DNA from 2 places in the Spongiibacter sp. UBA1325 genome. Region 1 is predicted to be linked to the other one. Evidence: predicted binding sites of a transcription regulator. Region 1 holds the regulator's gene; the other holds the start of a gene.
What was found. The regulator FNR, encoded in region 1, switches genes on or off when oxygen is low (the NO sensors DNR and NnrR bind a similar motif). The targets are predictions, from matches to a motif close to TTGATNNNNATCAA.
Positions count from the first base shown of each region.

Region 1 (14,677 bases):
TTTTGCCGAAGAATACGCCCCATCTTGGCGGATTTGGTAAACAACAACTCGATCAAGCTTAAGCGATCACTCAATAGCGCCACATCTGCACAGGAGCGCGTCAGGTCACTCGCCCCCGCCATCGCGACTGAGACATCGGCGGCGGCAATAACCGGCGCATCATTAACGCCGTCACCGACCATAAGTACCGTGCCGCCCATTGCCTGCAGTGAGCTAATACGGGCCAGTTTATCGGCAGCCGTGCAGCCCGCTTGATACTCATCAAAGCCCAAAGCGTTGGCGAGAACGGCGACTTGATCAGAGCTGTCACCGCTTAACAACACACTGCGCACACCGCGCTGCTTTAAAAAGGCCAGCGCCTGCGCAGCGCCATCACGCAGAGTGTCTTCAAGGAAAAAACGCGCCGCAAGTTTTCCGTTTTTAGCAAGGTACACAGTCATCAGCTCATCGCTGTCACCTTGCTCGGCAAGGCCGCAAAACTCACGTCGGCCAATTTTATAGCTGTCGCCATCAATAACGGCGCTAATTCCCTGCCCGGCCTGCAAATCGAGCTGACTGGGCGCCAGCGCTTTCAGTGCGTACCCCGCAGCACCGAGGGCATCGACTGAAAAAGCCTGCGCAATCGGGTGGCTGGATGGGGCTTCAAGTGCGGCGGCAATACTCAGTGCCTGGCATTCGTCTAACTCGCCGGCAAGTTCCACTTTCAACAGGCGAGGACGACCCTCGGTAAGCGTGCCGGTTTTATCAAAAATAACATGGCTGATGCCTGCCAAATTCTCAAGCACCGCCGCATTGGCAACCAAGGCTCCGCGGCGACGCAGGCCGCTGACCGCCGCAGAATAACTGCTGGGGGTAGCCAGCGATAATGCACAGGGGCAACTCACCACCAACACCGCAAGTGCGGTGAGAAAAGCACTGTGGCCAGGGTTGAAAGACCAATAGGTATAGGCCGCCGCTGCGCAGAACAACACAAACAAGGTGAAGTAGCCACTGATCCGGTCGGCGAGCTCTGCTATCGGGGGTTTAGCAAGGCGCGCACTGTCGAGCAACTGATCAATTTGCGACAAGCGACTTTGCTCTGGGTGGCCCTGAAGGCGAAGACACAAGCTGCCATCAATATTGTGGCTACCCGCCAGTACGGTATCGCCGGGCACTTTACTGCGCGGCATAAACTCGCCGGTGAAGGCGCTATCCTCAACACTACTCTGCCCGCTGACGACCACACCATCCACGGGCACCAGCTCACCGGGCTGCACCAGCAGCTCATCGCCATCCTGGAGTGCCGACAGCGCCACCCACTGGTTTGCACCGTCGGGCGCAACTTTCCTTGCTGTGAGGGGAAGTAGTGGTCGAATCGAGGATTCGCGGCGCAACTGCACCGCATTTTGCAGGTAGCGGCTGAGCAGCAAGAAAAAGCAAAACATGCTCACCGTATCGAAATAGACGTGACCTTCCCCGCTTACCGTCGCCCTTAGGCTGGCACCATAGGCGGCGAGCATAGCGATAGAAACCGGCACATCCATGCCCGCTCGGCCTGCCTTGAGACCCCGCCACGCGCCGGAAAAAAACGGTTGTGCGGAATACAAAATCACTGGCGTGGCAATCGCCAAACTAAACCAACGCAGCAATTGACGGATATCGGTGTCGATGCCTTGAAAGTCGCCAGCGTAAAGTGCGATGGCAGTCATCATTAACTGCATCATCGCCACGCCAGCCAAACCAAGGCGCCTTAACAGGCTTTTCTGTCCTTCTTGCAGTTGCTGGAGATGGGCCTCAGCAGACCAGGCTTGAACGCCGTAGCCGAGCTGATGAACCGACGCAAAAATCTCGCTGAGCTGAACCTGGGCGGGACACCACTCTACTGTTGCCATGCCGCGCTGCAAATTGACACGGACTGCGTTGACACCATCGATTGCACCGAGGCGATTTTCGATTAACCAGGCGCAGGCCGCACAATGCATATCACTGACACTGAGCTGGCTCTGCCAACATTCACCATCGGCGTGGGAGAACTGCTCGAATACGGCGGGAGAATCGTATTGCAGATAATCTTCAGCGCTGGCCGCAGGGCGGTTAGCTTGCTGGTCCCGCATGCGGTAGTAGTCGTCCAGACCCGCTCCCAATATGCACTCCGACACTGCGACGCAGGCCGGGCAGCACATCAACCGCTCTTGGCCATCGATAATTAAGCTGTAGCGGCCTTTCGCTGGCAACGGCTCACCGCAATGAAAGCAGCTTGTCTCAGCCACCGATACGGCTCACCAAGAGGGCTTCCCGCCGGCTATTCAGATCGACCTCTCCCTTTAAGCGCCAACTTTCCGCCTCGGGCAAACCGACACTCTGTAAGGTCAGATACCAACGTCCCTGCGGAAGCGTGTCGACATCAACGCGATAGCCGCCCTGAGACTCACGAGACAACACCACACTGTGATCAAGCTCCTGGCTGGTCGGGTGTTGTAACAGCAACTGCACATGGTCTGGCCATGACACGGTATTGCCGGAGAGCTCGAGGAGAATACTGCCACCCGAAGCAAAATCGATCGCCGCGGAGATATTACTCTCTGCGGCGCGGCGATCCTGCGACAAACGCTGGTTAATCGCCAAACCTTCTTTGTAGTAATCGTCGGCAACCAGGTTATCGGCGTGCTTCATCGAAATGGCGACGGTGGACAGCCCCGCCACCACGACAGCGCCTGGCAGTACAATTAAGAACCACGGCCAAAACTGGCGATACCAAGGGGTGTTAGCGGCGGCATTCATAGGCACAATTTAACCTTAACGCTGAGGAACCGGACCAAAGAAACTGCTTTCAACTTCGGCAACACTGCTCTCCTTGTCCATTTGCCGTACGCTGATCGTGATCGGCGAACGACTGGAAGGAAGGCTGTCTGCGCGAGCCTGCAGTCGCATTGGTAAGTCTAAGAGCTCTCCGGATTGTAAACTGATTTCCTGCTTGTGGAAGTTCTCGAAGTTTATCTCACTCTCGACAACGACCTGATAGCGATGCTCCTGCTGCGTTTTATTCGCGATCTTTACGGTATAGCTATTTTCAATCATGCCGTCCTGCACTTCGGTGAATAGCGCCTGACGGTCGCGCAGCACGCTTAATTCAATCACATCGCGATCAGCAATATTATAGGCTAACAGCCCCACCATCAGCGTCATCGCTACCACATAACCCAGCAGGCGCGGACGCATGATATGGGTCTTCTTGCCCTTTAAGCTATTTTCCGTTGCGTAGCGAATCAGCCCGGGCTCGTAACCCATTTTATCCATTACCGAGTTACAGGCATCCACACACAAGGCACAGCCAATACACTCGTATTGAAGACCATCGCGAATATCGATCCCAGTAGGACAGACTTGCACACACAACTGGCAATCTATGCAATCACCCAGGCCAACGTCCTGGGATTGCGCTTCCCGTTTTCGTGAGCCACGGGGTTCACCGCGCTTACTGTCGTAACTGATAATTAGCGTGTCGGGGTCGAACATCGCTGATTGAAAACGCGCGTAAGGACACATATACATGCACACTTGCTCACGCATCCAACCGGCATTGAGGTAGGTCGCGGCGGTAAAGAACGCGATCCAGAAGAAAGCCCAGCCATTCGCTGAGAGGTCAATAAAGTCGACGGCAAGCTCTCGAACGGGGGTAAAGTAGCCGACAAAGGTGAAGCCGGTTAAAAATGCAAAGCCCAGCCACATAGAGTGTTTGTACGCCTTCTTGCGCAGCTTTTCGAAGGACCAGGGCGCCGCGTCAAGCTTGATACGCTGGTTCCGCGTTCCCTCAGCCTTCTGCTCCATCCACATAAAGATACTGGTCCATACGGTCTGCGGGCAGCTGTAGCCGCACCACACTCGACCAGCGAGGTTGGTCACCGCGAAAAGACCAAAGGCAGCGATGATCAATACCCAGGCCAACATCGTCATGTCTTGTGGCCAAAAGGTGAGCCCGAGAACGTGAAATTGCCGCGCGGGCAGGTCAAACAGGACCGACTGACGGCCATCCCAATTTAACCACGGTAGAATGATATAGCCCAACAACAGCGGCCAACCGGTGAATACGCGAATGCGCTGATAAAACCCTTCAATTGCGCGAGTGTATATTTTTTCTCGCTTTTGGTAGAGATCGATTTCCCCAACTTCCGCCGGGACTACAATTTCTACCGCTAGGTTTTCTGGCTTTGTTTCACTACCGCCAGCCGGTTGCCGCTCCTGAGTGTTCATAGCAGATTATGGTTCCTCTTCTGCAAGCTGATAAACATAGGCACTGAGTAGGTGGATCTTCGCTGCGCTCAAATTGTCAGCATGCGCCGGCATTTTTCCTGACCGGCCATTGGCGATACTGTGGATAATCTTGCCGGTGTCACCACCGTACAGCCAAATGTCGTCATTCAACCGGGGGGCACCCATAGCAATATTGCCCTCGCCCGATGCACCGTGACAGCCTGCACACAGCATGGTGAACTTCTCGCGCGATTCGGCATGCTCCGCCGAGGCGCTCGCCTGAGCATCGCGTAAGCTTTGCACGTAAGCCCCCATCGACTTGACACCCTCGGCGCCGAGTACCGACTGCCAACCAGGCATCATGCCACTGCGACCATCGCGAATAGAGTGAGCAATTTGATCCGGACTGCCTCCGTACAACCAGTCGTTGTCGGTCAAGTTCGGAAAGCCGTAGCTCCCTTTTGCATCATTGCCGTGGCAAATCGCACAGTTATTGGCGAACACCCGCTTGGCAATACGCATCGCTTTGGGGTCGGCAACCAAGGCCTCGGCATCTTTCTGCATAAACTCAGCGTAGAGCGCTTCGTTCTTTTGCTTTGCCGCATCCACATTGCCCTGCCACTGCGAAACCGACGTCCAATTCAACAGGCCGGGGAATTTACCCATGCCAGGGTAGGCCAACAGGTAGCCCGCACCGAACACCATGCTGAGCACAAACATCTTGATCCACCAAGATGGCATAGGATTATCGTATTCCTCGATACCATCGTAAATGTGACCTGTTGTCGCACCGTCTTTATGCTGATTGATCTTGCGATTTGACAGCAGAAGCCATGCCAAAAGCACATAGGAGACTGCCGTTAGGACAATGATCCAGCCACTCCAAAAATCACTCATCTCGGCTCTCCTGCTTGGCTTTACTTTCGTCTACAAATGGCAGCTGAGCTGCTTCGTCATACATCGATTTACGGCTTCTTCTATACACGTTGAAACACACACCCATGAAAGCCAGGAACAGCAACAACGTTGATAAAGCACGTAGATTGTCTTGATCAAACATACATCCTCCTCAACGCTTGTACTTGATTAGTGTTCCCAGCTGCTGCAAGTAGGCAACCATGGCGTCGATCTCTTTCTTACCTTCCACTTGGGAGGCCGCTGTGGCGATGTCGTTATCGGTGTAGGGCACACCCACTTTGCGCAGCGCTCGCATTTTCTTCCCAACTTCATCGCCATCGATCTCGTTCTTAAACAGCCAGGGATACGACGGCATAATGGATTCGGGCACGACATCGCGCGGGTTATACAAGTGAGCACGGTGCCACTCGTCGCTATAACGTCCGCCTAAGCGCGCCAAATCGGGTCCTGTTCGCTTGGAGCCCCACAGGAAGGGGTGTTCGTAAACAGATTCACCAGCAACAGAGTAGTGTCCATAGCGCTCTGTTTCAGAGCGCATAGGGCGAACCATTTGCGAATGACATACGTGGCAGCCTTCACGGATATAGATATCTCGACCGGTTAGCTGCATAGCGTTTAATGGTTTCAAGCCAGCAATCGGCTCTGTCGTTTGCTTTTGGAAGAAAAGCGGCACGATCTCCACCAAGGCTCCAAAACTAATGGCGACAATGATAAAAATAATCATCAAGCCGATATTTTTCTCGACGACGTCGTGATTCATGCTTCAGCCCCCGCAGTATTTGCCACCAGTTCCTTAGTTTCTTTGCTGGAAATGGTTTTCCAAACGTTCCAAGCCATCAACAACATGCCGACCAGGAACAGGAACCCACCAAACAGTCGCACTACGTAGCCTGGGTGGCTGGCGATAACCGATTCAGCAAAACTGTAGGTCAGGCTGCCATCGGCGTTGTAGGCGCGCCACATCAGGCCCTGAACAATGCCGTTTACCCACATGGATGCGATGTAAAGCACGGTACCGATGGTGGATAGCCAAAAGTGTGTATTGATCATATTGACGCTGTACATTTGCTTGCGATCAAAGAGCACGGGAATCAAGTGATAAACCATGCCGATGGAGATCATCGCCACCCAGCCCAATGCGCCCGAATGAACATGACCAATCGTCCAATCAGTGTAATGAGAAAGAGAGTTAACGGTTTTGATCGACATCATCGGACCTTCAAACGTCGACATACCGTAGAAAGAAAGCGACACAATCAGGAAGCGCAGAATGGGGTCAGTGCGCAGTTTGTGCCAGGCACCACTGAGGGTCATCATACCGTTGATCATACCGCCCCATGAGGGTGCCAGCAGGATCAGCGACATCACCATACCCAGGCTCTGTGCCCAGTCAGGCAGCGCGGTATAGTGAAGGTGATGAGGGCCAGCCCAGATGTATACAGAGACCAACGCCCAGAAGTGAACGATCGATAGCCGATATGAGTAGACCGGACGCCCAGCCTGCTTAGGAACGAAGTAGTACATCATTCCCAAGAAGCCTGCCGTCAGGAAGAAGCCCACAGCATTGTGCCCGTACCACCACTGGATCATGGCGTCGACAGCACCGGAGTAGGCCGAATAAGACTTGGACATGCTCACTGGAATCGCGGCGCTATTGACGATGTGAAGCACCGCAATGGTCACGATAAACGCGCCGTAGAACCAGTTCGCCACATAAATATGCGACATCTTCCGACGCATGATCGTGCCGAAAAAGAGCACCGCATAGGCCACCCAAACTACGGCGATAAGCACATCTATCGGCCATTCAAGCTCGGCATACTCCTTAGCGGAGGTAAGCCCCATGGGAAGCGTAATCGCCGCCAGCAAGATGACCAGCTGCCACCCCCAGAAGACGAATGCCGCGAGGCGGTCCGACAGTAGCGCCGTTTGACAGGTGCGCTGCACCACAAACAGCGAAGACCCCATCAGAGCACAGCCACCAAACGCAAATATAACCGCGTTAGTATGCAGGGGTCGCAGTCGCCCAAAACTAAGCCAGGGCGTGTCGAAGTTGAGTTGCGGCCAAACCAATTGCGCTGCGATGAGAACGCCGACGGTCATTCCGACGATGCCCCATATCACAGTCATAATGGTGAATTGCCGCACCACTTTGTAGTTGTAAGTTGGATGTTCTTGCGAAGATGTCATGACAGTTCACGAACCTCAGGTGGACTATGCGCGAACCGGCAACAAGCGCCGTTCGGGCAGACATGATGGAGGTGGGTATTGTCCCAGCAGGTGGGGGCCGCAATGCTGACCCAGATCAACAGAAAGCTAAACAGGCCTGCGACACTATGCCGCAGAAAATTTACCTTCCTACCGACTCATTTATGCCGCTAATCAGTGAACACCGGTGTCATTCCCATATCCCAGAGAATAACCACCGCGCCCATTAGCGCCATAAATATCACCATACAGATTGCGACTACCGCCGAGGCGTACAAAAAGCCGCGCTCTTCAGGAATTCCCATCGCCAGCGGAATACCTAAATACAGCAGGTATACAGACCAACCCAAGGCCAGAATACCCAGGGTCAAATCAAACCAGAAAAGAGGAAAGAAACCGCAAAGCCCCGCAATGAACAGCGGAGTTGCCGTGTATCCAGATAAAACGATGCCCTTGAGCACCGACGAGGAAGCGCCATAGGTCTCGGACATCCAGTGAACGAAATAACCGATCACCGCCAACGAGCCCAACATCGCAAAATAGAAGGCAATGACAATCTGCAGAGCACTCGCCTGCGTCAGGCGCACCACCTCGCCATCGCCCACCGTCCAACCCACTTGGCTGGCACCGTAGTACCACGCAACGCATGGCCCAATGGCAAGAATGATGGGGTACAGCAGCTTGGCCGCCAAACCCTCATCGCCGGCATCGGCAACCATGCGCCACTGCTTACGGGGACTGAACAAAAAACCTAGGGGATTGCTAATTATTGCACTCACGGCCTACTCACTCTTTCCGGGGAGATTTATTGAAAGTTTACCGCCCAACGGGCGGCTCCGGTTGATCTGAGTCAAGCCTGTGCCACTACGGCACAATGACAGCCACAATTACGGCTGAAGGTTTGCGGCTGCCTTAAGGCCTTCGACATCGAGATCGCTAATTTCCTTATTGTCGATTCGAATTAAGTCTTGTTTTGCAAAACGGCTGAGAACGCGGCTTACGGTCTCGACGGTGAGCCCCAGAAAGCTGGCGATGTCCGCACGCGACATCGGCAATCTAAAAGCGGATGCCGACAATTTACGGCGCGCCTGGCGAGCGGAGATGCTCACTAACAGCGATGCGACACGCTCGTCAGCCGTATTTTTACTGAGCAAGGTAATGTGTCGCTGATCATCAACGATCTCGCTACTCAACAGCTTGAAAAAGTGTCGTTGAAGATTGGGCAACTGGCCGCTGAGATCTTCGATCTGCGAAAAAGGGATTTCACAAATCGCCGACACCTCTAATGAAACAGCGGAACTCGCGTAGCGGTTTTGACCAATACCATCCAAGCCAACAACTTCACCCGGAAAATAAAAACCGGTGACCTGCTCCTCTCCAGCATCGGTAATGCTATACGTTTTTACAGCACCAGAGCGCACGGCAAATACAGACGTAAACGCATCACCTTCTCGGAAAATATGACGGCTCTTTGGCAGGGGGCGACCGCGCTGCACAATATTGTCCAGCTTTACAATTTCATCGCTTTCCAAAGCCAGCGGCAAGCAGATGCCACTCAGTCGACAATTGTTGCAGCTAACAGCAGGGTTGTGTGGGCAGGCTTTGGGGGCTTCCGCGCGTCGCATGTGGTCTCCTTACACATGTCGGGGGGGGGGGATTACTGCCGCCATTGAACGCCTTATCTCCGGGTGGGTCAAGTCTACTTTCGGCGTAGTCGCGATAAAGTTACTACACAATAAAATAGCGCGCCAAAAGCCTGTAAACCGCTACAAGGTTTTGGAATACGCTCCGCGGTGCAGAGACAAACTTTCATCAAATAGCATGCAAACATTTCGCAAAACCGCCCGCCCAGCTTCCGTTATTTTTATCCCCTCACCACTGAGTAACAACACACCTGAATTGTGAAATTCTTCTAGCGAAGGTAGGACGTCAGCAAATTTTTCTCTAAAGCTGACCTGATAACGACCGTGCAACTCCTTAAAGTCCAGCTTTAAGTTACAGGCCAACTGCATAATAACGTAGCGACGAAGCATATCTTCTGCTGAAAGCTCTAACCCGCGAGTCACCGGCAATCGTCCGGCTTCAATCTCGGCGTAGTAGGCTTCGAGATCCTTCTCATTCTGCGCATAGCAGCGTCCCAAAGAGCTTATCGCCGACACCCCCATTCCGAGTACATCGGGTGAATGGCAGGTCGAATAGCCCTGGAAATTTCGCTGCAGACGACCCTGCTGCTGATAAATGGCCAGCTCGTCATTGGGCTTAACAAAATGATCCATACCAATATGCAAATACCCCGCAGCTTGCAATCGCTGACTCGCCAGAGCAAAAATTTTCAGTTTCTCTTCGCTATCCGGCATTGGGTATCTATCCATCGACTTTTGCCATTTAAAACGCTGTGGCATATGGGCATAATGGTAGATGGCAATTCTATCTGGCGACATCGCAATTAACGCGTCCAGCGTCGCTTTAAAACTTTCCTCGGTCTGTAGTGGCAGGCCGTATATTAAATCTGCACTCACCGATCTAAATTTAAAACGCCGCGCCAATGACACCAGCTCGGCGATCATATCTTCACTCTGTACGCGATTAATGGCCTGCTGCACATCGGGGTTCGTATCTTGCACACCAAAGCTGACACGGTTAAAACCCAAGCCTTTAAGCAAGGCCAAATAATCCTCATCGACGCAACGCGGATCCAACTCGATGGAAAATTCCCGGTCGTCACTGTCATCGAGATTGAAGTGACTGGCAAGTTGATGCACGAGCTCGGTCATTTCCGCTTTGTCTAGGTAATTGGGTGTTCCACCCCCGAGGTGAAGCTGACTTACACGGCGGGACACACCCACATGCCGCGACAGGAGCTGTAGCTCTCTGTTTAAGTGGTCCAGATAACGACGACTTGCTCGCGGGTCTTTGGTAATAATTTTATTGCATGCACAGTAGTAGCAGAGGCTTCGACAAAACGGAATGTGCACATATAAGGACAGCGGCGATGGGCTATTTCTTGCATCGTCAAGAAAGCGCACATAATCGCGATCGGTAAACGCTTCGCTAAAGTTCAGTGCCGTAGGGTACGACGTGTAGCGCGGCCCCTGTACTGCATAGCGGCGCACCATATCAGTGGCGTTATCAAATTCTCTTGCGATCGCAGTCGGCATGTATATTCCCTTCAATACTACTGTTTGAATGCACCAGAGTAAGACGCGTGCTCAGGCTTAAATGTCGATAGATAATCATCTCGCTCGTGCTGACCAACCGGCCCGATGACGGCATCTATCTCGCACTCAATCGCCTGCCAATCAGCGTCGCCAAACAACTCTCCAGCCATCTGAAAGATGCCTCGCTCTTCATGAATGTGCGATATCTGACGACTGTGATAATGCTTACTTAAGCGAATAATTGCCGGCCGCACGGGCTTTTCACTCAGCCGTAATTCAGAAAATATCAACGACAGCTGATCACTCAGGGCCTCCAGCATGCCGTGGTCTCGCAACACATTTTCCACGGCGTAGTGATTCACTCCGGGCTTGGTGAGTAGCTGCCTGAAAATGATATCTTCAACAGGGTGGTGCCATACTTCGGGGTAGATCTGGATGTAATCCAGGCAACGCATCATTGCATCGACATCAGCCGGCGCATCATGTAAGCCAAAGTAGCTCTCAATCTGATGATTGAGGTCATACAGCATTCGCTGCATGCGCTGATGATCCGTTTCCAACTGCAAAAAAATGGGATGCATGGCCCGCTCCATATTATTTTAGCCAAGGCATCATAATATGCGGCAACACCATTCCCATTGACCTGAATCAACAGCAATGAGGGGGATCAGCTTATCGGCGCGACAAGCTCACAGAAAAGCGGAAAAAAGCCGGGCGGTGATACCCGGCGAGGGTGATTCTAGGACTGTTTGGGGCCACCATTTTCACCGGGCCAGCGAGAGCCACCGATGGTGTCGGCAAAGGGCATAAAGCCCTCGGGGTCCAGCGGGCCTTCGAGCGTGATGCGGCGGTCGAGGAAAATCGGCGTCCACAGCCATGCCTCTGCCTCCGTTCGCATAGGCAGTTTGCTGGCCAGAGGGTCCCAAGGGCTGTCATTTAGCGTGACCTGGCCCTGCAATTTCTCGATATGCGCCGTGCCGTATTTTGCGTAAACACGCACAACGTGAGGTGGGAAGTCCCAGCTGGGGTTTTCCATATCCACACCGCGCAGGTGCTTTATCCACCACTCATTCGTTTCGTGCTCCGGGGGAATCTCGCCCTCACCGGTCACCTGCCCCTTAAACTCCAGAAAGGTATATCCGCGGTGGCTCACCTTTGCTGATACATAGTCCATCAAGCGGAAGTACTGGGTCTCCCCATAATACTTCGGCTGCCCCCAGCGTTCGTGACTACCGTAAATTGCCGCTTCCTGATCGATGGCAATACCCAGAGTGTACTCACCTTCAATGCCATTGTAGTTAGCGTCAACATTCACCACGCAACCATACTCGGGCTCATTTAATACCGGGAAGTTATAAATGGTAATGGTCACGCCCGGTTCTTTACCTGGCTCAATACCGGGCGGTAAAAGTTTCGCTATCGCCTCAGCATCCGTTTTATAGCGAATTTTTAGCATCGGCCAGTTGAGAATATCGCCGGGCTTACCCATAGGGGCGTTGGAGTCAGTCATGGTAGTTATTCCTCGTTATTATGGTTTTGGGACGGGTTGAGCACCGCGATCTACGCCGCGTAAAATTGCTCAAACCACTTACGGTATTTTGCGATCGGGCCGTCGCCATCACACAGCGTGGGGTGCTCCAGATACACTTTGTTTTCCCAGATAGGGATATCCTGACCGACTTGGCGAACGATCTCGTCTCGGAAGGCATTGGCGTATAGGGTGTGCTCACCACTCTGCTGTTTAGGCATAGAGAAGTTAAAGCGCATGTGAATGTTCTGGTCGTCGATAGGTGTGATGGTTCCCATCATGACAATATCGAACATGCGAGAGAATTTTTGGTAAGTTTGTCCTGGACCAAATGAATAGGTTTCCAGACGCCCCTGGTCATAGTTCTCGCCACTCAGGTCTACATTACCCTCTTCATCGATGGCGTGCTGTAGGCTGTCCATCAGCGTGCTGCGTTTGTAACCGTCGATGGTGACGTGGCCATCCGGCATTTCCGGAGACTCATGAACGGTCACAAAATGCGCGATGTCCACAGCATTTTCACCGGTCTCCTGAATGATCGAGTTAATCTGCCAATCGAAGACATCCATCTCCGTCCACTCGTCGGAGTGCAACTCGGCGTGGCGCTCAACCTCCCACAGCGGCGCCACCCCTTGGGGGTGATACCAGGCCCAAATCATTTGATTCAGCTCCACCACAGGGTAGTTGCCAATTGCCTGCTTGCCATCGACTTTAGGCGGCATATTTTTCGCGTAGGGCACCTTGGTACAAAAGCCCTCGCCGTTAAATTCCCAGGCGTGGAAGGGACAAGCGATGCTCTCCCCCTTTACCTGACCACCGTGCCCCAGGTGGGCACCCAAGTGCGGGCAGTGGGCGTCTAGCAATACTGCCTCACCCGATTCCGTGCGAAACAGCACGAGGTCCCGGCCGAAATACTTCAGCGGCTTCACATCCTTAGGGGCGAGCTCTTTGCTGTACTCAATGGCAAACCAGCCGCATGGGATGGGCTTCTTATATCTATTATTCATTCTCCCTCCTGACCCTTCTCTCAAAAAGGTAACCGTGATGTAAAAAAAGTATACGGTTTCCCTATTTCGGTCAAGCGAGAGCAGCGGAGAAATGATTACTGATTGGTAAGGCGGGAAAAGAAAAGTGCTGACATCGGTCTACCGATGCCAGCACAGCGGCGCTTTCAGGCAAGCATGCTGCTTTTTATAAAGGCGAGTAATTGACGATAACGGGTTTCTGAATCGTAACTTTCATCGTGCACCCAGTTCAGTGTGATGGCATTGAACATGCCCACGGTCATTTCCGCACAGAAAGCCGGACTCAGCTCCGGCTTTAAGGCCTGGCGATTGTGCTCATACAAACGCAGGAAGCTACTGTTAATAAAGGCCAACTGCCCCGCGCCCTGGCTAATATTCGCCGACATTGCGCCGACTGAATAGGCGATCAGCTCGCGTTCGATACCGCCCGCCAACTGCTCGCGATTGATAAACACCTCAATGATGTGACCGAGCTGTTGCTCAAAAGATTTACCGCTAGCCAGCACATCGTCAATCAATTGATCGGTGCGTTGCAGCAACTCCTCCTGACACAGCTCCACCATTAAGTCGTGTTTGGTCGCGTAGTAGTTGTAAAAGGTTTTCTTGGCGATATCCACGCAATCACAGATCGCATCGATGGTCAGCCCGTCTACCCCATGGCGGCCGATCAAGCGCAATGTCTCTTTACGAATGGTCTCGCGCACGGCCTTTTTTTTGCGCTCTCGCCGACCAAGCTGACTCGCTGGCACCGATGATTCTCCCATCTCTGTCAAAGCGTCGAATGGTAGCGTAAGCCGGTCCGTCAAGCGAATGCCTCCTACAGTACGTTTGGCGGCGTTGGCGTTACGCCATTGAGAATGCCCTGGGTGCGCTCAATAAAGGCGGCCCGGGACTTCTCCGACATTGGGGTAATCCAAAACTTGTCTTCGCGCAGCCCGTTGAGCGCAAACGCAGCAACTTCTTCCGGCTCGGTGGTTTTCAACTCCATATCGTATTGCGCCATGATCGCCTTCATATCATCGACCGAGTGGATACCTGAATCGGGCTTATTCGGGTCGACGGGCAAATCCTCAGGCCGATTGCGCTCAGAGTTAAAGATGCCGGTATTCACCACATGTGGGCCGGGAAACAGGGCATTGACCTTCACCGGCGATTGCTGGGCCTGCAACTGAAAATGCAGGTTTTCCGTAATCGCCTGCGCCGCCGCCTTGGTCGCGGTGTAGATCGGCGTATCCGGTAACATTAAGAACGCGCCATTCCCCGAGCCAGTCACCACAAAGTGCGCCTCTTCGCCCTGCTCCACCAAGCGGGGGACAAAGGCGTTAATGGTGTTAATCAAGCCCCAGGTATTTACCCGGAAGCCCCACTCCCAATCATTGGCGCTGTACTCCCACATGTTGCCGCCTTCGCCCGTCCCGACACCGGCGTTGGCAAAAACGAGGTGCACCCCGGAAAAGTGGGTAAACGCCGCCTCGGCAAGAGCAGCCATCGACTCTGGCTGCGTAACATCAGCGCGTTGCGCCAAACACTGGGCTCCGCGCTCCTCTAATTCCGATTTGCAGCGCTGCAAGGCATTTTCTTCGATGTCGGCAATCACCAACTTGGCTCCC
Region 1 covers NZ_DBTD01000004.1:410,688-425,364, reverse strand. Annotated here, with positions in the region: gene B3K78_RS04725 (heavy metal translocating P-type ATPase) at 1-2,249, opposite strand, end outside; gene B3K78_RS04720 (FixH family protein) at 2,242-2,760, opposite strand; gene ccoG (cytochrome c oxidase accessory protein CcoG) at 2,776-4,230, opposite strand; gene ccoP (cytochrome-c oxidase, cbb3-type subunit III) at 4,237-5,127, opposite strand; gene B3K78_RS04705 (cbb3-type cytochrome oxidase subunit 3) at 5,120-5,290, opposite strand; gene ccoO (cytochrome-c oxidase, cbb3-type subunit II) at 5,300-5,908, opposite strand; gene ccoN (cytochrome-c oxidase, cbb3-type subunit I) at 5,905-7,338, opposite strand; gene B3K78_RS04690 (Yip1 family protein) at 7,527-8,135, opposite strand; gene B3K78_RS04685 (fumarate/nitrate reduction transcriptional regulator Fnr) at 8,244-8,981, opposite strand; gene hemN (oxygen-independent coproporphyrinogen III oxidase) at 9,123-10,514, opposite strand; gene B3K78_RS04675 (hemerythrin domain-containing protein) at 10,532-11,095, opposite strand; gene B3K78_RS04670 (acetoacetate decarboxylase family protein) at 11,254-12,024, opposite strand; gene B3K78_RS04665 (Rieske 2Fe-2S domain-containing protein) at 12,075-13,049, opposite strand; gene B3K78_RS04660 (TetR/AcrR family transcriptional regulator) at 13,214-13,816, opposite strand; gene B3K78_RS04655 (SDR family NAD(P)-dependent oxidoreductase) at 13,885-14,677, opposite strand, start outside.

Region 2 (14,677 bases), on a different contig from region 1:
CGCTTATGCAACTCTGCAAAATCCAGGGCCTGAAGCAGCGAGTAGCTAAACTCGGTAAATGAAATCCCAGAGCCCTCACGATCGATTCGCTGCTTCACAGACTCCTTGGCAATCATGCTATTCACCGAGAAGTGCTTGCCGACATCACGCAAGAACTCAAGCGCTGTCATGGGCCCAAACCAGTCCAGATTATTCGCCATCTCCGCGGAATTATCACCGCAGTCAAAACTCACGAAGCGCGATATTTGGGAGCGCAAACGCTCAACCCACCCCGCCACCACATCAGGCGTGTTCAACTGCCTTTCCTGTGCTTTAAAGCTGGGGTCACCAATCAAACCGGTCGCACCACCCACCAACGCTATGGGTTTATGACCGGCATCCTGAAAACGCTTTAGCGCCAATAGCGGCACTAAATGGCCAATATGCAAACTGTCTGCAGTGGGATCAAAGCCACAATACAAGGTCCGAGGAGCTTCAGAGAGGTACTCCGAAAGACCGTTTTCGCCGGTCATTTGCGCGATGAGCCCACGCGCCTCCAAATCGGCCAGTAACCGAATATCGAGCCTTGTCATGTTTAAAGAACCTTAATTCACTATTTCTGTCATACCAAACGCAGGGTACTGCGTCGACGCGAAAGGCAGGGACTGCCTAGGGCCGAGCACGATACAACAAGCCCTGTAAAAATGGAACGCGGCCCCCAGACCGCAGGCGCCACAAAAGCTAGAAATTACGTTAACATTCGGTAAATACGCCTTATAGCACCACAAGTCTTTGTTATAATGGTCAAAAAAACGCCAAATGACATTTACCCGGAACCACGATGCTTGACCGCCAAAAAAAACGACACGCAGCCTTCCGGGAAGGCCCTCGCTTCCCACGGCGGCATTTAGCTATTGCCGCGTCAACGCTGATCGCCTTGGGGATCTCCCTGCTGATGCTGCCCGGAGAAAATGCCGAGGCCAAACGCACAGCGATTCCTCTTAACCTGGAACTCACGCCGATCAGTCCGAGCGAACAGGAACCGGAGCCCCTCTCACCCATAGAACCGCAGCGCGAGTGGCTGGAGATCGAGGTTCGGCCAGGCGACTCGCTCTCAAGCATTTTCAATCGCGCCAAGCTGAGCCCGCAAGACCTACACGAGCTGATAAGCACCGCTAAGAAAACCAAGGCATTGAATCGCATTCGCCCCGGCCAGAAACTCGGCTTTCAGATTAGCGACCAAGGCAAGCTGGACGCGATGAGCCTGCAAGTTGATAAGCTCAACAGCCTGATATATGAGCGCGGCGTAACCGGCTTTTCTACGACAGAAGTCAGCGAAACCCCAGAGGTTCGACAACGCGTCGCGAGTGCGACCATTACCAGCTCTCTATATAAAGCAGCGCAAGAAGCCGGGGTCAGCCAGAGCATCATCATGGAGCTTGCCAATATATTTGGCGGGGTTCTGGACTTCGTCTACGATGTGCGGAAGAACGATTATTTCATCGTCATCTATGAGGAGCTCTACCTCAATGGAGAACACCTTGGCAGCGGCCAAATCCTCGCGGCCCAGTACTTTAATCGCGGCGACTCCTTCCAAGCGTACCGCTATGTGAACAAACAGGGTGAGATCGACTACTTCTCGGAAAGCGGCGAGAGCATGCGCAAGGCGTTTTTGCGAGCCCCACTCGATTTTACCCGCATCAGCTCCCGCTTTGACCCCAAACGCCTTCACCCCGTCTTTAAAACGGTGCGCCCGCACCGAGGCGTTGACTACGCAGCCCCCCGCGGCACACCGGTATATGCGGCAGGCGATGGCAGAGTACTGGAGGCCGGCTACTCAAGAGCAAACGGCAACTACGTTTTTATCAAACACGGCGAAGCGTACGTGACCAAATACCTCCACCTGCACAAACGCGCCGTGTCTCGCGGAGAACGAGTTCGCCAGCGGGAGACTATTGGCTGGGTAGGCTCAACAGGCTATGCCACGGGGCCACACTTGCACTACGAATTCCTGATGAATGGCGTGCATCGCAACCCCGCCACGATCGTCGACAAACTGCCGCCGCCCACTCGCGTCGGGCGTAACGATATGCCGGACTTTTTACAACAGATCAGCGGTCTGCAGTTACAGCTGCGCACCTATGCCGCACAGCGCAACTACAACAGCCCCGGCTCCGAAGGGTGAGCAGCTCGCTATATATTGGGCTGATGTGTGGCACCAGCCTCGATGCAATAGACATTGCCCTGATTGACACCGCGAACCAGTGCGAACTACTTGCCGCCGCCGAGGCACCACTGCCCAGTGCGCTTCGCAACGCTCTACTCGCACTGTGCAGTGCTGGCGACAACGAAATTGAGCGAATGGGCCAAGCCGATCGCGAGCTTGCCCTCGCCCTTGCGCAAGCGGTGAATCAGTTTCTGCGCTCCCAAAGCTTAAACGCTCAACAGATCGCCGCCATCGGCTCCCACGGCCAAACAATACGGCACCGCCCCACAAGCCCGCAAAGGCCTGTCGAGCAGGCATATACACTGCAGATTGGCGACCCAAACACAATTGCCGAGGAGACCGGCATAACCACCATTGCCGACTTCCGTCGCCGCGATATCGCCGCTGGCGGCCAGGGCGCACCGCTCGTCCCCGCCTTCCATGCGGCCGTCTTCTCCCGCGCGGGCAGCAATCGGGTGATCGCAAATATCGGTGGTATGGCCAACATCACTGTATTGCACAAGAACGGCAGCGTTAACGGCTATGATACCGGCCCTGGCAATGTCCTTATGGACAGCTGGGTTCAACATCGCAGGAATATTGAGTTCGACCGCGATGGCGACTGGGCCCGCAGCGGAACCGTAAACACCGGCTTACTCGAGAAGCTACTCGACAACCCCTATTATCGGCAAACCGGCCCCAAAAGCACCGGCCGAGAGCACTACAACCTTGGCACCCTGAAGGCGCTGCTAAATACACTCCCGCCAATACCCGACAACGACGTTCAGGCAACGCTGCTTGAAGCAACAGCGGTAACATTGAGCGATGCAATTAAAGCTGAAAACTTGGAGGGCGAGGTATCGCTATTTCTTTGTGGCGGAGGAGCATATAACGGCGCATTGCGGCAGCGGCTTGAAGAAAAACTATCAGAGATGGTCGTTGAAAAGACAGATGCTCTCGGCATTCCGGCCAACGCAGTAGAGTCTGCCGCATTTGCGTGGTTGGCCTATGCCGCGCTCAACGGCAAGCCCGGCAATGTGCCAAGCGTAACGGGCGCCAAAGGCGCCCGCATACTAGGGGCTATCTACCCCGGCTAAGTTAGCGTTTAAAATTTGTAACCCACGCTAATGGTGTAAACCATCGGATCCACATCAATATCTGCGGTGAACTTACTGCCACCGTCAGTGCGAATTTCGGCCTCAGTTTCCAGGTCGAGCCAACGCGCCGACGCATTCACCAACCAACGCTCGTTCACGTGGTAGTCAGCACCCACTTGCAAGGCGATACCGAATGAGTCTTCAAGGTCGATACTGCCCTTGTCTACCGCGCTTTCGAATTCAGACGTCAGGTCCTCGTCAAACAGCACTGTATAGTTCAAACCCACACCAGCGTAGGGTTGAAAGCCGTTCACCGATGCAAAGTGATAAACCATGCTCAAGGTGGGTGGCAAATGTTTGAAGGTAGCGATATCAACACCGGCTAACGCACCGCGACCTGTCGCCGTATGTTCGAACGGTGTTGCCGCTAACAACTCGACCCCCCAGTTCGCATCCAGCATATACTCGGCGGTAATACCCAGCTGCGTGTCGCTGTCCAGGCCCACTTTCGCGGCCATCGGGCTTCCATTCGCAACGATATTATCGCTACTTTCCCGCGGGTCAGTCGTGGTAACACCACCACGCACCACCCAATCACCAGCTTCGAAACTGTGTGCGGCAATTGGCGCTACCAAGCTACCAAGAAGAAGGGGAACCCATGCTTTCATCTGTTTCATATCGTCATCCTCATGAGGAGTTATCTTCGTTCTGGATTCCATTAGAACGAATTTTCTGAGGGCGACTCTTGATCTAGATTAAGCCTTACTAAAAATAAGGGAATTTAGCGATTGCATAAAAAAATACTGTCTGGCGCCAGTATCTTAAATGCGCGTCAGCGCAGATTTACTCAGACGAGAGTTAAATAGAAAAGGACGAACCACAACCACAGGTGGTACTGGCATTTGGGTTGCTAACAACAAAACGCGAGCCTTCCAAGCCTTCGGTATAGTCGAGCTCAGCACCTTCAATATACTGATAGCTAAGCGGATCGACCAATACAACGACGCCCTCTTTCTCAACCAGCGTATCGTCTTCCTCTGCCAATTCGTCGAAGGTAAAACCGTATTGGAAACCAGAGCATCCACCACCGGTGACAAACACCCGAAGCTTGAGGTCATCATTCGCCTCTTCTTCCATCAGGTGTTTAACCTTCGCCACAGCACGCTCCGTTAACTGCAATACTGACGGCGTATACTCTTCTACTACTGACATACCTTACCTCACTGCTTTTACCCAAAGGGCAGGACACAATTATCCTCTTATCCGAGTAAAACAGTCAAGAATGCCAGACACTAGGGCAACAGCGCGACACCATCCAGGCCCGCAGACTCATCCAAGCCGAACATCAGGTTCATATTTTGGATGGCCTGGCCCGAAGCACCTTTTACGAGGTTGTCGATCACTGACAGCACCACCAGGGTGTTGCGGTTTTGCGGGCGATGCAGCGCAATGCGGCAGGTATTTACACCGCGCACTGTCCTTGTTTGCGGCAGACTTCCCAGCGGCATTACGTCGACAAAGGGCGCATCGGCATAGCGCTTTTCGTACATAAATTGCAGCTCGTCCAAACCCACGGCGGGGTCCAACAGCTCTGAGTACAAAGTGGCGTGGATACCGCGCACTTGTGGTAACAAATGCGGTGTGAAGGTCAACTGCACGGGCTTACCAGATGCCGACGACAACTCCTGCTCAATCTCAGGTAAATGGCGGTGGCCCGCCACGCCATAGGCTTTAAAGCTACCATCTAACTCGGCAAACAAGGTATCCACCTTCGCCTGCCGGCCAGCGCCACTCACCCCAGACGCCGCACTAGCAATAAGCCGCTGATCGTCTATTAGCTGCTGCTCAAGTAGTGGCAAAAACCCTAACTCCACCGCCGTTGGGTAACACCCCGGGCAGGCGATCAAGCGTGCGCCTTTTATCGCGTCGCTGTTGCGCTCTGGCAATCCGTACACCGCCTCGGCGAGCAACTCGGGGCAGGCGTGCTCTTCGTTGTACCATTGTGACCACAACGCGGCATCGCGGATACGGAAGTCGGCCGACAAATCAATCACCCGCGTGCCGCCAGCAAGCAGCTCGGGCACCAGCTGCATTGCGACGTTGTGGGGGGTCGCGAAGAACACAACGTCACAGGAAGACAGTGCTGCCACATCAGGCACTGAGAAGGCGAGATCACAAACACCGCGCAAACTTGGAAAGAGCTGATCAACCGGCACGCCGTCTTCGGCCCTTGAGGTAATCATTGCCACTTCAGCATTGGGGTGGGCGGCAATAAGGCGCAGCAGCTCCGCACCGGTATACCCCGTTCCACCAACAATCCCAACCTTTAACACGGGCCTATCTCCTATTCACTTATCTGTCGTCGATGAAGTATTGCTAGCGACCTCATCATCTTGCTTGCTTTTGAGCAAATGCTCCCAACTGCGAACTAAATCCTGTGCGAGCACGTGGTATACCGGCTGCGGCATTACCAGCTTTGAAACGACCGTTGCCGCTAATGCACTCACCATTAAGGCCGGTAGTATATCGTGATTATTCCCTGTTAACTCTAAAACAATCACGAAGGCGGTGATTGGCCGCTGCACCACACCAGCGAAATAGCTCGCCATGCCGACGAGTATCAATGCTGTCGCCTGCACATTGGGGAAGAGGCTCGTCATCGATGCACCCAACTCCGCCCCCGCCGCCAAGCTGGGCGAAAAGATCCCGCCGGGAATACCACTGAAATAGGTAAGCATCGTCGCCAGAATCCGGCCAAACGCTGTCCACCAACTGCCCTCGGCTTGCTGAGCCAGCAGCGCTTTTGCCTCCACGTAGCCACTACCCATGGTCGCGCCGCCGGATACCAACCCCATCAGCGCTAACACCACGCCAATCACCATTGCCACTCGCATTGGTCGCGCTCGCACCAAAGGCGCCACCGCACGACTTCCTTCGACCAAAAAGAAACTGAACAGACCACCGAGTAATCCGCAGACGACACTGGCAGCAATAATGAAGGGATAGTCTTCAAACGGCATCGCGGTGACATCTGGCACGCCGAAGTAACTGTAGTGACCAGCAAACATGAGCACGACAACACCCGAGAGGATGATTGCCATAATCAACGTCCCCGTTGTGCGCGCCTCCATCGACTGCTGCAGCTCTTCGATGGCAAAAACGATACCGGCCAACGGTGCATTAAATGCAGCAGACACTCCAGCGGCACCCCCGGCCACAATCAGGCTGCTTTCAATTTGTTTTTGCTTCAACTTTGCCCAATGACCAAATTGATACATTAGCGCGGCGCCAACATGTACGCTGGGACCCTCACGCCCCACTGTTGCCCCCAACAGCAACGCGGCACAGGTTAGCAGTACTTTTAATATCGCGACCGGCAGCGATAGGAAGGGGCCTCGAAGCCAGTGATAACTCTGTTTGTGCACCAACAGCACCTGCGGTATCCCACTGCCTCGCGACGCCTTGGCCAAACGGTTCATCAACCACACAATCGCCATCAGGCCGAGTGGCGTTATCACCAGAAACGCATACGGATACTGCGAGTGCGCGTGCTCAAAAAGAGAAAAACTCTCCTCAGAGAGCCAGGCGAACCCCTGTATCACCAACCCCACAGTTAAGGCGCCAAGCCAAAACACTGCACGCATTTTCCAATCTTCCAGCGTACCGAGCTGACGCCGAGTGTGACGACGGTTCAATATCCACCACAAACGCAAGCGACGACGAGCGCGAGCAATGATGCTGTATTCCATGCCAATAAAGCCTGCGGGTAATTGCGAGAAGTGAGATAGCAGCCTAGCCAGACTGCCCAATAAGCGCGCAACTATTGTATGCTAAAGCCACCTACCGCCCAACTGCTGAGTAACATAAGCGAGCCCCACCCCATGCTCTGGTTTAAAGCCCTGCACATTATTGCCGTTGTTTGCTGGTTTGCCGGCATATTTTACCTCCCCCGCCTGTTTGTTTATCACGCCATGGCTGAAGACGCCGCCACGCAGCGTCATCTCTCGACCATGGAGCAAAAGCTCTACCGCTTCGTTAGCCCGTTTGCGATGTTGACCGTCATCTTTGGCATCGCCATGATTGCGTACAACCCCAATTACTACCTGCACGCTGGCTGGCTGTGGCTTAAGCTGGCCTTTGTCGCCTTCTTAATCGTTTACCACCTATACTGCGGCAAACTCGTAAAACGCTTTGCGAATAACGAGAACCAACGTGGCCACGTGTTTTACCGCTGGTTCAACGAAGCGCCCGTTATTGCGCTGTTCGCTATTGTATTTCTTGTTGTACTCAAACCCTTTTAAAACCCGTATACCCAGTGAAGCCGACGACAAGATGTCGCGCTTCCCTAGGAAAAATCGCCCCAAGTCGGGATAATACCCGGCGCTTATCTGCCCAATATTGAGGTTCTCGCATCCACCATGAGTCGTTCAGAGCAGCTATTCCAGCAAGCCCGCCAACACATCCCCGGCGGTGTAAACAGCCCCGTCAGAGCCTTCAAAGCCGTTGGCGGCACCCCGCGCTTTATTGAGCGCGCAGAAGGGGCCTATGTCTTTGATGTCGATGGCAAACGCTATATCGACTACGTTCTCTCGTGGGGGCCTATGCTGCTCGGTCACGCCCACCCCTCAGTGATTACTGCGGTAACGGAACAAATTCAAAAGGGCCTCAGCTTCGGCGCGCCCACCGAAATAGAAACACGACTGGCAGACCGTCTTTGCGACATCGTTCCCGGCATGGACATGGTGCGCATGGTGAACTCTGGCACCGAGGCGACGATGAGCGCGATACGCCTGGCGCGAGGTGCCACGGGGCGAGATAAAATTATCAAATTCGAAGGCTGCTACCACGGTCACTCCGACTCCCTGCTAATCAAAGCTGGCTCTGGAGCACTGACCTTTGGCGTACCCAGCTCACCAGGGGTACCGGCCGCACTCGCCGAGCATACCGTCACCCTCAGTTACAACGATATTGAGGGCGTACAAAAGGCGTTTGCTGAGTTTGGCGACCAAGTTGCCTGTGTGATCGTTGAGCCCGTCGCGGGCAACATGAACTGCGTTCCCCCGCTGCCCGGCTTCTTAGAGTGCCTGCGCGAGTGTTGCGACGCTCACCAAAGCCTGCTGATTATCGATGAAGTAATGACCGGCTTCCGCCTTGGCCTCCAAGGCGCTCAAGGCTATTACGGCGTAACAGCAGACATCACCTGCCTGGGCAAAGTGATCGGCGGCGGCATGCCGGTGGCTGCCTTCGGCGGTCGACGCGACATTATGGAGCAGCTGGCACCCAGCGGCCCCGTCTACCAAGCGGGAACCCTGTCCGGCAACCCCGCGGCCATGGCCGCCGGTCTGACGATGATTGACGCCATTTCTCAGCCGGACTTCTACAACATACCCTTCGCTCGCACTGACATGCTTATTAATGGCTTACATGCACGCGCTGAAGCGGCTGGCATTCCCCTGAGCAGCAACCATGTTGGCACCATGTTCGGTGTGTTCTTCACCGAAGAGAAACGCATCAGCAACTACCAGCAGGTGATGGCCTGTGACACCGACCGCTTTAACCGCTTCTTCCACGGCATGCTGGAGGGCGGCGTATACCTCGCCCCAGCGTCCTATGAAGCAGGCTTTATGTCGGCGGCCCACACTGAGGCCGATATTCAGGAAACGCTGGATGTTGCTGAGCGCGTGTTCGCCAACCTTCGCTGATCCCACATTACAAGGATGCAAATCATGACGACCTCCCTGCAACGCGGTGCTTTTCCTGCCACGCGGATGCGTCGCTTACGCGCAGCTGATTTCAGTCGCCGCTTGGCGCGCGAAAGCTCACTCACGCCGGACGACCTGATATACCCGATGTTCGTCCACGAGGGTGAGAATCGGCGCGAGGCCGTGGCGTCCATGCCCGGAGTCGAGCGGTTGAGCATCGACCTGCTTGCCAAAGAAGCGAAAGCCCTGGTCGAGCTAGGCATACCGGCGATTGCCCTGTTCCCTGTTGTCGGCGACGGCGGCAAATCTCTTCACGCCGAAGAAGCTTACAACCCCGACGGTTTGGCGCAGCGAGCGATCAGAGCCGTCAAAGATGCCGCGCCCGAACTGGGCGTGATTACCGATGTCGCCCTCGACCCTTACACCACGCACGGCCAAGACGGCATCATTGATAAGCACGGCTATGTACTCAACGACATCACCACCGAAGTACTGTGTAAGCAGGCTCTCGCACAAGCGGATGCTGGCGCCGACGTCGTGGCCCCCTCTGACATGATGGACGGCCGTATCGGCGCCATCCGCCAGAACCTCGAAGCCGCGGGGCACATCAATACCTGCATACTCAGCTACGCCGCCAAATATGCATCGAGTTACTACGGCCCGTTCCGCGACGCCGTCGGCTCAGCGGGCAACCTGGGTAGCGGCAACAAGTACAGCTATCAAATGGACCCCGCCAACAGCAACGAAGCACTTCATGAATGCGCTCTCGACCTTGCCGAGGGTGCCGACATGATCATGGTGAAGCCCGGCATGCCCTACCTGGACATTGTTCGCCAAGTGAAAGATGAGCTGCGTGTCCCCACCTACGCCTACCAAGTGAGCGGGGAATACGCCATGCACTGCGCAGCATTCGACAATGGCTGGCTGAATCGCGAAGCAGTAATTTTGGAATCGCTACTGTCATTCAAGCGCGCTGGCGCCGACGGTGTTTTGAGCTACTTTGCCAAAGAAGCGGCAATATTACTGAACCGCTAGTCTTTACCCTGTAACAGGGAGGACTTATGGTTCTAAAACAATAGTTACGCACAACAAGAAATAACGACCACAACAGGGGAAGAGCATGATCAACAAAAAATTGATGACCGCAGCAATGCTAGCGACATTCGCGGCCGGCACACAGGCCGACATTCTCGGTGCCACAGCAGGTGCCTATCAGTGGAAGCAAAGCTGGGAAGGTGACGTTCAATCAGGCCCAGACGCCATCGACATGAACGACGACCTGGGCTACGACGACGAGACGGGCACCAGTATTTACGTCGCCCTGGAACACCCCATTCCGGTACTCCCTAATATCCGCCTGCAGCGCACCGACCTGGATATTTCTGAGCGCAACAACCTGTCTCGTACTTTCACGTTCGAAGGAGACGTCTACACCGCGGCTGATACCGTTGACTCAACGACCGACCTCACGCATACCGATGCCACGTTCTACTACGAAGTGTTGGACAACTGGGTAAACCTGGATGTCGGCCTGACGGTTCGTATGTTCGACGGTGAGGTTCGCCTGGCCACTACCGGCCGCGAAGGTTCGATCGAGCTGGATGCGCCGGTACCGATGCTCTACGGTAACGCACGTTTCAACCTGCCCTTAACTGGCTTGTACGCACAGGCAGTGGGCAATGTGATTAGCTTTGGCGACAACAGCGTGACCGACATGGCAGTAGGACTGGGCTACGAAGTGGCTATCGTGTCTCTGGAAGTCGGCTACCGCAACTTTGACGTCTCGCTGGAAGATGACGACGAAGAAGCCAGTGTGACTGTCGATGGCATTTACTTTGGCGTTAATATCGACATCTAAGCCCCGCGGTAAATAGAGGCTTCACAAACGCGCAGTACGGGGAACCGCTGCGCGTTTTTATTTGTCTGATGATCACATAGCCCCGCGATAACCCGAGTACGACAACATGCTCCGATTATTCGGCCCACTGCTACTCTCATTGCTAAGCCCATCAGTCCTCGCCTGCGACTGCCTGTGGCAGGGCCCCTTCAAAGCCGTATACGACAACGCCGACCTGCTCGCGCATGTGCGTGTTGAGGCCACCAAAGGCAATAGCGCCGACCTCAGGTTATTAGAGACCCTATCCGGAAAAGAGTATCGTGAGAACATTCGCTTGTGGGCAGACACTGGCGAACTCTGCCGCCCGGAAATCGACCAGTTCAGCGAGGGCAGCGAATGGGTAATTGCGGCGCAGCGCATCGACACCCCGCCCGAAGATAGCTTTAACCCCTTCAAGCCCAACATCAGTTTTGGCCGCCGAGGCGATTACTTTTTGTCCAGCTGCGGCGTATATTGGCTCCCGGTCAAAGGCGGACGCGTCAGCGGTAACATATTAACGGCAACCCGCTGGCAGTACCTCGACCCAAAAAAAACGCCTGTCATCATGCCCTTGTTTTACCAGTGGCTAAACGGCGAAGTCAGCGACGCCACGCTAAGCGAAGCCGTTCGCCCGCAGCCAGCCTCTCGCCAACTGCTTAACGATACAAAGATATTCCTATGGCAGCTTGAGCGGGAACGGAGCGAGACCGAGTAACTCGTCCAGCATCGCCAGGGACATTCCCCATATCCGCCGACCACCATAAAAGTAGCAGGGTAAATTCAACGCCAGCTTTCCCCTGCGCCACTCCATTCGCTCGCGGTTACTGTGGTCCATTAAAAATGCCAGCGGCACCCATACCGCTTCGGCCACTTCGTGATTGGGGGTAATGCCAACCGGCGTATGCAAGCGGTAAACGTAGGGCGAAACCACCATTGGCCGGCGCCCGGAATGAGGCCTGCTGACCAAGTCCGACAGTCGGCCAATGCAATGACCGGCCTTTTCCAAATCGACACCCAGCTCTTCCAAGGTTTCGCGCTCTGCAGTGCGAATGCCCGTTATGTCATCTGGATCCATGCGCCCACCGGGAAAACCCATGTGACCGGACCAGGGGTCGCCCTCCCTTTCGGCCCGCTTTATCATCAAAACCTCTAACTCATCAGCATGCTCGCGAAGCACAAGCGCCACCGCCGAGCGCTTAACCCAGCGACGCCACCAGCGGCGGCGCGGGCGCGATGCGCTGAGTGCCAACATGAGATGTTTCAGGGTTAATTTGCTGCCTTTCACCGCTTTCAGCCTCGCGTTTCCCAGAACTTAGCCATAAAGACGTTGCAAGCGATCTACCGCTTTTTCCAGTTGCGCCATACTGGTGGTATAGGCAAACCTAACATGCTTCTCTGCACCGTAACGGCCGAAGTCTGCCCCCGGTGTTATTGCAATGCCGTGCTCCTCGAGCAATTCCAGGCAAAATTGCTGGCTGTCCTTGGCAAACCGGTCAATGCCCGCGTAAAGGTAGAACGCCCCAGCGGGACAATGTGGAATCGAAAAACCGAGGTCGCGCAGCGCTGGGTACAAGAAGTCGCGGCGACGGGCAAACTCGTCTCGACGCGCATCCAGAATCACTCTGCTTTCAGGGGCAAACGCTGCCAAAGCGCCGTACTGCCCCATCGTCGACATGGAAATAAATAAATTCTGCGCGAGCTTCTCTAAATGAGGCACTGCCCACTCCGGCGCCACCAGCCAGCCCAGCCGCCAGCCGGTCATACCAAAGTATTTTGAGAAACTGTTGATCACAAAGGCCTCGTCGGTAATCGACAAGACACTCGGCGCCGCCTCGCCAAAACTCAGGCCATGATAAATTTCATCAACAACGAGGTGGCCGTTGCGCTGTTTGCAGAGCGTATGCAGATCGCGCAATTGGCTGGCGCTCAGTATCTCGCCACTCGGGTTGGCAGGCGAGGCCACCATCACCCCGCAGGTATTGGGACGCCAGTACTGCTCGGCAAGTTGCGCATCGAGCTGGTAACGCTGCTCGGGACCAACCGGCACCAATTGCCCCTCACCCTCGACCAAGCGCAGGAAGTGACGATTACAGGGGTAGCCTGGGTCGGTCATCAACATTCCCTCACCAGGGTTGACCAGCAGGCCCGCCAGCAACATCAGCGCTCCACTCGCGCCCGGCGTGATCATGATGCGCTGCGGATCGATGTCCAATCCGTAGTCACTGCGGTAATAGTCTGACAGCGCCTGGCGCAGCTGAGGAATTCCCGCAGCGGGACTGTACTGAGTCTCGCCCCGCGCCAACGCCTGCTGCGCAGCGACAACGATGGGCTCTGCCGTTGTGAAGTCAGGCTCACCGGCCGCCATGTGAACAATATCCTCACCGGCCTGCTGCAAGGCCTTGGCGCGAGTGAGAACCTCTACAACACGAAACGGTTCAATATCAGCGAGACGATCCGCGAAACGCATTACCACAACGACCTCCAGTCCGTTTTTCAGCCCCCTAGTGTAACAGCGCCCCTCACCCACCGGCAGCGCTACATCGCTTTCTGCGCGTTTTTCTGTAGCACCAACTACACTTATCTGGTAGTTTTGCCGGTTTGGCGGCACAGCGTCGCGCGCACATCCGCGGTCTGCGGTTAACGGCTTGTTAATAAAGAGGGCCAAGCATGCCTGCAAAGGACACAGCACAAGAAAGCCTTAAGTCATTTGTTCCCTACGTCCCCAAAAAGGGCGAGGAATACATGAACGAGGCGCAAAAAGATCATTTCCGTAAAATCCTGTTCAGCTGGAAGGCCGAACTGATGGAGGAAGTTGATCGCACGGTAACTCACATGAAAGACGAGGCGGCGAACTTCCCGGACCCCGCCGACCGCGCCACCCAAGAAGAAGAGTTCAGCCTGGAACTTCGCACCCGTGATCGCGAGCGCAAGCTGATCAAAAAGATCGACGCCACGCTCGACCTTATTGATGAAGACGACTACGGTTTCTGCGATACCTGCGGTATTGAAATCGGCATTAAACGTCTAGAGGCACGCCCAACGGCGACACTGTGCATTGATTGCAAAACCCTGGACGAAATTAAAGAGCGCCAGGAGCGCGGTTAAACGACAGGGCGGCCACCGCCGCCCCATAAGTCTCTGTGTATGGCCCACTCCCACGCTGGCTATGTCGGCCGCTTTGCACCTTCGCCCACCGGCCCCCTGCATTTCGGCTCACTGTGTAGTGCGCTCGCAAGCTATTTAGATGCCCGCGCTCACAACGGCCACTGGCTGCTACGTATAGAGAACCTAGATCCTCCTCGCGAACAAGCCGGCGCCGACCACGCCATTATCGAATCATTAAAAGCCCATCGATTGCTCTGGGATGGCGAAGTGCTCTGGCAAAGCGATCGCCTGAGTGCCTACCAAGATGCACTGGACCAACTCCTGACAGCCGAACACGCCTTCCTTTGCAGTTGCTCGCGCGCCCAGCTGGCAAGCCGTAATGGCATTCATCTCGGTAGCTGCATTGCCCCCCTGGACCGCAACGACGCGGCCGTCAGGCTGCGCACAAACCGCCAAACCTATACCATTGAGGACCGACTGCTAGGCCCACAGCAACATCGCGTCGAGGACGGCGGCGATGTCGTGCTCAAGCGCCGCGATGGTCTGTTCGCCTACCAACTTGCCGTCGTCGTCGACGATGCCTACAGCGGCATTACCGATGTCGTTCGCGGCAGCGACCTGCTCAGCTCCACAGCCTGGCAATGGTTGCTGCAAGAGCGCCTGAACTACGCGCACCCAAGGTACCTCCACCTCCCCCTGCTCACTGACGACA
Region 2 covers NZ_DBTD01000011.1:770-15,446, forward strand. Annotated here, with positions in the region: gene tyrS (tyrosine--tRNA ligase) at 1-572, opposite strand, end outside; gene B3K78_RS15845 (OapA family protein) at 821-2,164, shown strand; gene B3K78_RS15850 (anhydro-N-acetylmuramic acid kinase) at 2,161-3,282, shown strand; gene B3K78_RS15855 (OmpW/AlkL family protein) at 3,291-3,959, opposite strand; gene erpA (iron-sulfur cluster insertion protein ErpA) at 4,141-4,494, opposite strand; gene argC (N-acetyl-gamma-glutamyl-phosphate reductase) at 4,575-5,615, opposite strand; gene B3K78_RS15870 (chloride channel protein) at 5,631-7,031, opposite strand; gene hemJ (protoporphyrinogen oxidase HemJ) at 7,164-7,583, shown strand; gene hemL (glutamate-1-semialdehyde 2,1-aminomutase) at 7,701-8,984, shown strand; gene hemB (porphobilinogen synthase) at 9,009-10,019, shown strand; gene B3K78_RS15890 (TIGR04219 family outer membrane beta-barrel protein) at 10,105-10,842, shown strand; gene B3K78_RS15895 (hypothetical protein) at 10,949-11,575, shown strand; gene B3K78_RS15900 (NUDIX hydrolase) at 11,537-12,112, opposite strand; gene B3K78_RS15905 (pyridoxal phosphate-dependent aminotransferase) at 12,173-13,327, opposite strand; gene dksA (RNA polymerase-binding protein DksA) at 13,528-13,965, shown strand; gene gluQRS (tRNA glutamyl-Q(34) synthetase GluQRS) at 14,005-14,677, shown strand, end outside.
Region 2: B3K78_RS15855 (OmpW/AlkL family protein) is a predicted target of FNR. The motif match lies at 4,028-4,041, and genes of this name have one in related genera.